Gloeocapsopsis sp. IPPAS B-1203: one gene and its partner. Each later gene encodes a partner of the first gene's protein in a complex. Links are inferred from orthologs where the notes say so. Each region holds a gene or a part of one and is shown on either strand. Other genes may lie near its edges.

The links.
Region 2: the proteins of uvrB (region 1) and pcrA are in contact, whole or in part, in a crystal structure (PDB 7EGT), measured with the Thermus thermophilus proteins. The link is inferred for Gloeocapsopsis sp. IPPAS B-1203 from one-to-one orthologs. Residues at the interface, in WP_096411307.1 of Thermus thermophilus: Glu23, Leu25, Arg26, Asp27, Gly28, Glu29, Arg30, Phe31, Arg55, Glu326, Asp327, Phe328, Glu379, Ser382, Gln383, His398, Gly400, Arg401; in WP_096412145.1 of Thermus thermophilus: His654, Arg656, Phe657, Gln666, Asp668, Glu669, Lys680, Arg681, Leu682, Ser683, Lys685, Tyr686, Ala687.

The regions. Positions count from the first base shown.
Region 1 is NZ_PEIG01000010.1:156,404-161,031, reverse strand. Bases 760-3,714 are described here. They hold uvrB (excinuclease ABC subunit UvrB), read left to right. Parts: upstream 760-1,215; coding sequence 1,216-3,213; downstream 3,214-3,714. Other genes in these bases: CSQ79_RS18155 (MEKHLA domain-containing protein), read left to right, coding at 3,343-3,714; CSQ79_RS18165 (hypothetical protein), read right to left, coding at 760-1,051. Also shown: CSQ79_RS18175 (hypothetical protein), read right to left, coding at 1-104; CSQ79_RS18170 (CsbD family protein), read right to left, coding at 237-419; more of CSQ79_RS18165, read right to left, coding at 686-759; more of CSQ79_RS18155, read left to right, coding at 3,715-3,801; CSQ79_RS18150 (Uma2 family endonuclease), read left to right, coding at 4,035-4,604. UniProt on the Escherichia coli protein: The UvrABC repair system catalyzes the recognition and processing of DNA lesions. A damage recognition complex composed of 2 UvrA and 2 UvrB subunits scans DNA for abnormalities.
Region 2 is NZ_PEIG01000002.1:563,447-568,100, forward strand. The notes cover bases 1,184-4,164. They hold pcrA (DNA helicase PcrA), read right to left. Parts: upstream 3,861-4,164; coding sequence 1,506-3,860; downstream 1,184-1,505. Other genes in these bases: truB (tRNA pseudouridine(55) synthase TruB), read right to left, coding at 1,184-1,196; CSQ79_RS06030 (DUF433 domain-containing protein), read left to right, coding at 1,222-1,452. In the rest of the region: CSQ79_RS06015 (2Fe-2S iron-sulfur cluster-binding protein), read right to left, coding at 1-140; more of truB, read right to left, coding at 309-1,183; CSQ79_RS06040 (nuclear transport factor 2 family protein), read left to right, coding at 4,219-4,654. UniProt on the Escherichia coli protein: A helicase with DNA-dependent ATPase activity. Unwinds DNA duplexes with 3'-5' polarity. Translocates on single-stranded DNA with 3'-5' polarity. Initiates unwinding more efficiently from a nicked substrate than double-stranded DNA.

The sequences.
Region 1 (4,628 bases):
CTTGTGGTTGGTGCTTTAGCATTAACAGCACTACTACAAGCGACAGACATCGTAAGAACTAACACTAAAGTTAACGCCGTCAGAACTTTACGAAATCTCTGCATAAAATCCACTTTAACTTTCCTCCCGTTGACTACATTGCAAAACTCAATTGCTTATTTTGTTCCGAATTTATAAAGCTTTATAAATGATGAAGGTCTAGAATAACTAGACCTTTTAACTGAATTAATTAGCAACTAGTCAAGCTTTTCTTTGACGTTATCTTTTACGTCTTCTACACCGTGACGGACTTCACTTTCTGCTTGCTTTGCTTTACCTTCTGCTTTATCTTCGGGATCTCCTGTAACGTTACCCCAGGCTTCTTGAGCTTTACCTTCGATATTTTTACCTGTAGCTTTAGCTCTATCTTCTAAACTCATTTTTCTTCTCCTTGTTCCTAAACAAACTTACCGTGTTGTCCAGCAACCTTGAAGTTTGTTTGTGCTTACGTTTACAACTTATCCGAAACGCTACACTACAGACTTCTGTCAGAAGACATATTAAGCTTCTCACTATAAAGAAAGATAAAAACTAAAGTGTGTTTACTACTATGTCTAAATGAAGAGAATCACAATTGAGATACAAAAAAACTAGTGTTTAAAAACAACCAGCTATCAAAACCACAATTAAATTAAATACTTTTGTGCTAATCTAGATACCCTATCAGCTCATCAATTTTTTCTATTTTATTGCTAGCAATCGGACGAATACCAAATGTTGTTACTGTTTTAGAAACTTGTAATTCGCTGGCAGCAATTGGACGAATACCATGCAAATTTATAGTATCAGAAACTTGTATTTCACTGGCAGCAATTGGACGTATCCCTAGTAGATTGACAGTATCACTAATTTCAAAGGTGCTAGCAGTGATAGGGCGATCGCCAGGCAATGGGCTTGTCTGAACGCTAGAAGATGTTGAAACCGCTAGTGTGACAACTTGTGACGTGTTTTCTGGAGTAGAATCAGTTGATTTATTGATTGCATCTACTTTACCAATGCTGCTAACGCTCATAGTTTTATCCTTGAGATGACATTTTAAGTTAAATAGAAAAATTGTTTTTTGTGATTGCTTTTGAGTTTACTGGAAAAAGCATTTTTTAGGTCTAAATAAGTTCACATGGTATGCATAAATAAATCTAAATATGTAAAGATAAGTAAAGGGAGTCGCAGTGTACGATCATGCAATTTTCTCTCCAAGCACCATTTCAACCAACCGGCGATCAACCCCGCGCGATCGCACAACTCACTCAACAAATCAAACAGAGACACCACCATCAAACCTTACTCGGCGCAACAGGAACCGGAAAGACATTCACTGTTGCATCAGTTATTGAAAACATTGGGAAACCAACACTAGTACTTGCACACAATAAAACTCTCGCCGCCCAACTGTGTAATGAGCTACGCGAGTTCTTTCCTGACAATGCAGTAGAGTATTTTGTCAGTTACTACGATTACTATCAACCAGAAGCTTATATTCCCGTTACAGATACTTACATTGAAAAGAGTGCTTCAATCAACGATGAAATTGATATGTTACGGCACTCCGCAACGCGATCGCTATTTGAACGCCGCGATGTGATTGTCGTCGCCTCAATTAGCTGTATTTACGGTTTAGGAATTCCTTCGGAGTATCTCAAAGCGGCAATTCCCTTGAAAATGGGGATGGAAGTTGACCAAAGACAGATTCTCCGCGATTTGGCAACGGTACAATACAGCCGCAACGATGTTGAAATGGGGCGAGGACGCTTTCGAGTGCGGGGGGATGTTTTAGAAATTGGTCCGGCGTACGAAGATCGGATTATTCGCGTCGAGTTTTTTGGTGATGAAATTGATGCAATTCGCTACGTCGATCCGGTAACAGGCGAAATTATTCAAAGTTTGTCTGCGGTTAATATCTACCCAGCGCGACACTTTGTGACTCCAGAAGAACGTTTAGAAGCCGCGTGTGATGCTATTGAAGCTGAACTGAAACAGCAAAAAGCTGAATTAGAGCAAGCCAGTAAACTACTAGAAGCCCAACGATTAGATCAGCGGACGCGCTACGACTTAGAAATGTTGCGCGAAGTTGGTTACTGTAATGGTGTCGAAAACTATTCGCGTCACTTAGCAGGGCGTCAACCAGGAGAACCACCAGAATGTTTGATCGATTACTTTCCGGATGATTGGTTACTCGTAGTAGATGAATCGCACGTCACAGTTCCGCAAATTCGTGGCATGTATAATGGCGACCAAGCGCGGAAAAAGGTACTTGTTGAGCATGGTTTTCGCTTACCAAGCGCAGCAGATAACCGCCCGTTGAAAGCGGACGAGTTTTGGTCAAAAGTGAATCAGTGTATTTTTGTTTCTGCAACACCAGGCGATTGGGAATTAGCACTATCAGAAGGTAGAGTTGTTGAACAGGTGATTCGTCCTACAGGTGTTGTCGATCCGGAAATTTATGTGCGTCCTACTGAAGGGCAAATTGACGATCTTTTAGCAGAAGTGAAAGAACGCATCGATCGCCGCGAACGGGTTTTGATCACAACCTTGACGAAGCGCATGGCAGAAGACTTAACTGAATATATGCAAGATCAAGGAATTCGGATCAGGTATCTGCATTCAGAAATTAACTCAATTGAGCGGATCGAGATTTTGCAAGAGTTGCGTCAAGGCAATTTTGATGTTTTAGTCGGAGTGAACTTATTACGGGAAGGATTGGATTTACCTGAAGTTTCCTTAGTGGCGATTTTAGATGCAGATAAAGAAGGTTTCTTGCGTGCAGAGCGATCGCTGATTCAAACTATTGGTAGAGCAGCACGTCACGTTAGAGGACAAGCAATTCTGTATGCGGATAATCTTACAGATAGCATGATTAAGGCAATTGATGAAACCGAACGCCGACGGGCAATTCAGTTAGAATACAACGAGAAACACGGAATTACACCACAACCGATTGTTAAACGCACGAATAATGCCATTTTGTCGTTTTTGGAAGTATCGCGACGCTTGAACTCGCAACAACTTGAAGAAGCTTACGAACAAGCAGATGATTTACCGCTAGCAAATATTCCCGAATTGATTACGCAACTAGAAGCCCAAATGAAAGAAGCAGCGAAGAATTTAGAGTTTGAGGAAGCAGCAAAGTATCGCGATCGCATTAAGCATTTGCGTGATAAATTATTGGGACATTGAGGAAAATTCGGTAATAGGTAATAGGTAATGGTAATCGCAAAGCAGTTAGCTCAATAAAAGCTAATGGCTAATTGCTAATTGCTAATAATTACCAGCCTTTTAGTTACATTTATTTTTACCCACGCACTTATGTTTGTTTGGCAGCACAAAGAAGTTATCTGTCAAAGTCAGCGTTTACTGTACAGCTTTGAGTACTGGATGGGCAATGCATTGCTAGATACAATCGGAACGCCAGTAGAAATTGCTCAGGCTTTGTTTACTGCACCGTTTGTTTTGGTTTCGCATGGTACAGAATCCGATCCAATTTTTAACTATGGCAATCAGCAGGCGTTGATACTGTGGGAGTTTTCTTGGGAAGAGTTTACGCAAATGCCTTCGCGCAAATCTGCGGAACAGATGGTACAGCAGGAACGCGATCGCTTACTCGCAGAAACAACCAATAAGGGCTTTTGTCATTATTCTGGTGTCCGCATTTCAAAAACTGGCAAGCGATTTCGGATCGAAGACGGCATTATTTGGAATGTTATTGATGACGAAAACCAAAGCTGGGGGCAAGCTGCTGTTTTTTCTAAGTATCAATTTGTTTAGCTAATGACATTACACCTGTTCTTGATTGATACGCCTTTCTCATAATCTTGCTAGCACTTGATACCGCTGTGATTCGTATTCGGGTTATAAAAGTGGGGCTTCTTTTTCCTGGCGTTCTTGCTGCCGTAGTTGATCTAGTTCTACAGGCGTGAAAAGTCAGTTCTGTCACTCGGTAACTTTCGCTTCTACACTAAGTTATAGAAGGTAGCAAAGGCAACCTTATCCTAATCGTTATGAATACTATTACGCTGAAAATTCCCCGTTTGACAGCAAAAGAATTTGTAGAACTTTGCCAAGCTAATGAACATTTGCAGCTGGAACGTACTGCGACTGGAGAAGTTGTTGTTATGCCGCCAACATACCCTTGGACAGGTAGACAAAATGCTGGAATTAATGCTCAACTATGGAATTGGAGCGATCGCACAGGTTTGGGTATTGTTTTCGATTCCTCCACTGGCTTTACTTTACCTAATGGTGCGGTGAAATCTCCAGATGTTTCTTGGGTAAGTAATGAACGCTGGGAAACTTTAACTGACTTTCAGCAACAAGAAGAATTTTCGCCCCTAGCACCTGATTTTGTCGTGGAATTACGTTCAAGTAGTGACTTGCTAGACAAGTTACAAGCAAAAATGCAGGAGTATATTGATAATGGCGTTCGCTTAGGTTGGTTAATAGACCCTAAAACTAAGCAAGTAGAAATTTATCGTCCAACTACTGATGTAGAGGTATTGCACTCACCCACAACAGTGTCTGGTGAGGATGTTTTACCAGGATTTGAATTGAACTTGAAGAAAATTTGGTGAATTGAGTGACTAGTGGCTAGTGAG
Region 2 (4,654 bases), on another replicon or contig:
GCACCATTGCGACAAGAAAATGGCAGTTCTACGCCTTGATTTTCGGCACTTTGAAGGATATAGCTGTCTTCAGGGACTTCTAGTGTATAGTTCTTGTCACGGGCGCGATCGCGAATCCGAATTTTGTAAAAACGAGTCATGAGCTAAAGGCAAAAATTAACTTCTTCTATTTTTACTGAATCTGGATTGTTTCGTTGTATAATTAGAATTTGTGACACCTGGAGAGGTGGCCGAGTGGTTGAAGGCGCAGCACTGGAAATGCTGTTTGGGGGTAACTTCAACGAGGGTTCGAATCCCTCCCTCTCCGTTTAAAAGACAATTTGTGGAATTAGCTTTTCTTCAGTATCTATTGAAGTTATGTAACCAATACCCAAGAAGCGATCGCCTTCCTCATAAATCTGCAAGGGTGAATTTAACGGTAAATCGGTAACATCATAAAGAATCTTTTGTCCTTGACACCATTTTTGGGCGATCGCGGTTGGTAAGATGACAGAATTAAGATGCTGTAAAGCTTGTGTAGGTGGAATTGGTTGAAAACTACCTTGTTGAATTTGAGATTCTAATTGCTCAAACGTTAAGCTATCTGCAATGTCAAAGCCACTGCTTTGCGTACGAATGAGTTTCGCTAAAGTTCCACCAGTTTGTAAGACTCTACCCAAATCGCGGGCGATCGCGCGAATATATGTTCCTGTACCACAAGCGATCGCCACATCAATTTCAGGAAAATCTCCAGATCGCCAGTCTAAAATTTCAATGTGGAAGACTTCTACACTCCGTAGAGGAATTTCAATGTTTTTCCCCGCGCGTGCAAGATCGTACAAACGTTTTCCCTGGACTTGAATGGCACTATAACGCGGCGGTATTTGGTCAATTTTGCCTTGAAATTGTTTTAGTGCAGTTGCAACTTGTTCTAGGCTTAAATCGGATACTGGCTGTGAGGTAATGACTTCCCCTTCGAGATCGTCTGTTGTTGTCGTGATTCCTAATTGAATTGTTGCTTTGTAGGCTTTATCTGACTGTAAAAACTGCAACAAGCGAGTCGCTTTTCCTAAAGCGATTGGTAAAACACCTGTAGCAGCAGGATCTAAAGTTCCACCATGTCCGACACGCTTCATTTGTACGAGTTTACGTACTCGCGCTACACAGTCGTGGGAAGTGAATCCAGCGGGCTTGTTTAAATTAAGAAAACCTTGCACAATCTATGAATAAAATTAAGACGCTATGAAACATTTAACAAGAATTACATTCAATCCTGGCGTGATGGGAGGTAAACCTTGTATTCGAGGCTTGCGCGTAACTGTGGGAATGCTGATTGGGTTGATAGCGTCAGGACATTCTACAGAAGAAATTTTAGAAGCTTATCCTTACTTAGAGGAAGGAGATTTACGTGAAGCTTTGGCGTATGCAGCTTGGCGTGTAGAGGAAGTCGATATACCACTCATTGTTCAGTAAGACTTCTCGCATGGATAAATCCCAACTTTACAGGGTAACTAGTGAAAATGTAGTTATTCTTCATTTACTCGTTGCAATTGCGCAATGCGAGGATCGATGATTTTTTGACCGAGAGTGGAAAATTTGATCGCGACAGATACTTTATTTCCTGAACCGAAAACGTGAGTGATTTCACCAACACCAAAAGTTTTGTGCAACACGCGATCGCCGACTTGCCAATTCTGTGGACTTGTATTGACAGGAGTTGTTGCTACTTGTCTACTTCGTGAAGCAATACTCGGTGGTTTTGTATAACTCTGACTTGCAAGTTGTTGATCTGCAAGCAATTCTTCGGGTAATTCTGTTAAAAACTGCGAACGAATTGCTGGTTCGCGCGAACCATAAAGACGGCGTTCCCGTGCATGAGAAAGATGCAGCAATTCTTGCGCGCGAGTAATTCCGACATAACACAAACGCCGTTCTTCTTCCAAAGCATCAGGATCGTCTAATGAGCGAAAATTAGGTAATAATCCTTGTTCCATCCCTACTAAGAAAACGACAGGAAACTCTAAGCCTTTAGCTGCGTGTAATGTTAGTAAGGAAACAGCTTTTTGTCCTTCTTTTAAATTATCTAAATCAGAATTTAATGCAGTACTTGCTAAAAAAGCTTCTAAAGAAGTATCCTCACTTTCTTCTTCAAATTGCACAACGGCATTGTAGAGTTCTTGCAAGTTTTGTAACCTGTCTAAACCTTCATCTGTACCTTGATTTCTTAAGTCTTGAATATAACCTGATTCTTCCATAATTGCTTGCACAATTACCGACGCAGGAGTGATATCTACTTGTTCTTGCCAGTGGCTGATTAACTGTGCAAAACTAGTTACACCTTTTACTGATCGCCCTGCTAAAGTCCCTGCTGATGTTTCATCACTAATAATTTCCCACACAGGAATGCTTAACTCTTGGGCAGCACTTACTAAAGCATCAATTGTGGCTTTACCAACACCACGACGTGGTGTATTAATGACTCGCAGTAAACTTACTGTATCTGCAGGATTAACAATTACACGTAGATAAGCCAGAATATCTTTGATTTCTTTGCGATCGTAAAACTTCAATCCGCCAACAATTGTGTAAGGAATACCCCAGCGTACTAAAGTATCTTCAAACGGTCGAGATTGTGCGTTAGTCCGGTAGAGAATGGCAAAGCTACCCCAATTAAAATCAGGATAACGTCGTTCTAAATTCCGAATTTGATTGATTACAAATTGCGATTCTGTAATTTCATCATCAGCTTTATATAAATAAATTTGTTCGCCAACTTCACGAGTAGGTTTGAGAACTTTATCGATGCGTTGAGTGTTGTTTTCGATCAATTCGTTGGCAGCTTGGAGAATATTTTCTCTAGAGCGATAGTTTTCTTCTAACTTCACCATTGTACGAGTATCAGCATCAGGCAATCCATCGCCGAAGTCAGACTGAAATTCTAGTAAAATTGTGAAATCTGCCATGCGGAAACTATAAATCGATTGATCCGCATCACCAACTACAAACACTGAACGATTGCGCCAATCCCAGTTGTGTTTATTGGTTTCTCCGTTGGTAACAAGTAACCGAATTAAATCATATTGAGTCCGGTTGGTATCTTGGTACTCATCAACTAATATATGTTGAAATTTACGATGCCAATAACCTAAAACTTGTTCGTTTTGTTGAAATAGTTGTACAGGAACCAGAATTAAATCGTCAAAATCTAAAGCATTGTTTTCGGCTAAAGCACTTTGATATTGACTGTAAACTTCAGCAATCACGCGCCCGCGATAATTAGGTTGTTGGCGTTCAAATTCTTGCGGTGTTAATCCTTGATTTTTGGCGTTACTGATTGCGTAGCGTACCGATCGCGGCTCAAATTTTTTGTCATCTAAATTGAGTTGTTTGGTGACTATTTGCTTGACAAGGGTTTGAGCATCTGATTCATCAAAAATTGAAAAATTACGATTCCAACGCCGTCCTTGTTCGTCTTGATATTTTTCGATATCGAATCGCAGAATACGGGAAAATAAGCTGTGGAAAGTACCGATCCACAAATCTTTGATAATGGTTTTGTATACGCGCGATCGCAAACTTGTTTGTTCGTGCGGTGCTAAAGCTTCTAAGGGTTTTCCGTAGTCTTGAAGTGCAATTTGTTCTGCAAACAGCTTCTGGATGCGTTCTTTCATCTCCCGCGCTGCTTTGTTAGTGAAGGTGACAGCCAGGATATTTTCAGGATCGACGCGGTGCTTCAAAATGAGATTGGCAATTCGGTAAGTCAGTGCTCGTGTTTTACCCGAACCTGCGCCAGCAACGACTAACATGGGACCGCAGAAATGTTCTACAGCTTGGCGTTGACTAGGATTGAGGTGACTGAGAAAGTCAATGGTTGTTGTCATGAGTGTAAGAAGTGCGATATCGCGCTTAAGGCTGTATAAAGATATATCCTGCCTGACCTATACTACAAAACTTATGATATCTTTGTAGCTTCCTAATTGAAGCATTGCCGCGATCTGATTACAATTTGCTGCTACAGAATTTGTATCGTTTAATATTGCTGCTTTCCAAATTGAAAATCTAGGTTGTAAATCTTTAGCAAACATTAAGCTCGCTGGAGTTCAGTAGTATTACTGTTATTATCTCCAAACCTAAAATAATCAATAGAGTTTTTCAGTAGATTTCGCATTCATTCACTATCTACAGTTTGATAGGCTCTATCACATTAAAACATTTCATCTAGCGTAACTAGTAACGATTATGGGAACATCAGATACACCTTTGTGGGTTCAAGATAGAGATACGGTGATTACTGAAGAAAGTAATGTTGAGTGGCGTTACGGAACACCACCAGATTATTCGCGTAACAATGCAGCACTCAAACAACAAAGTCAATACAATCATATCGAAGGCTCTTTAGAGGCGATTGTCCAAAACTTAGTGAGAACTTTTGAAATGGAAGCCTCCTTCAAAACGAACCCCCAACAGTGGTTATCAGTTGTCGCTGATAAGTTTCGGATGCGGACAAATACTGAACCAGAATATACTGCTGAGGACATTGTTGCTGCTGGAACTTACAACTTATTTTTAGGAGAATCGGATCGCTACAGCGCGAAAGCTGAAGATTTTGAATCGTCAGGAAGAATCTTTCATGAAGCATTTCCCAATGGTTTTTTATGGGAAGTGATTGAGGTAC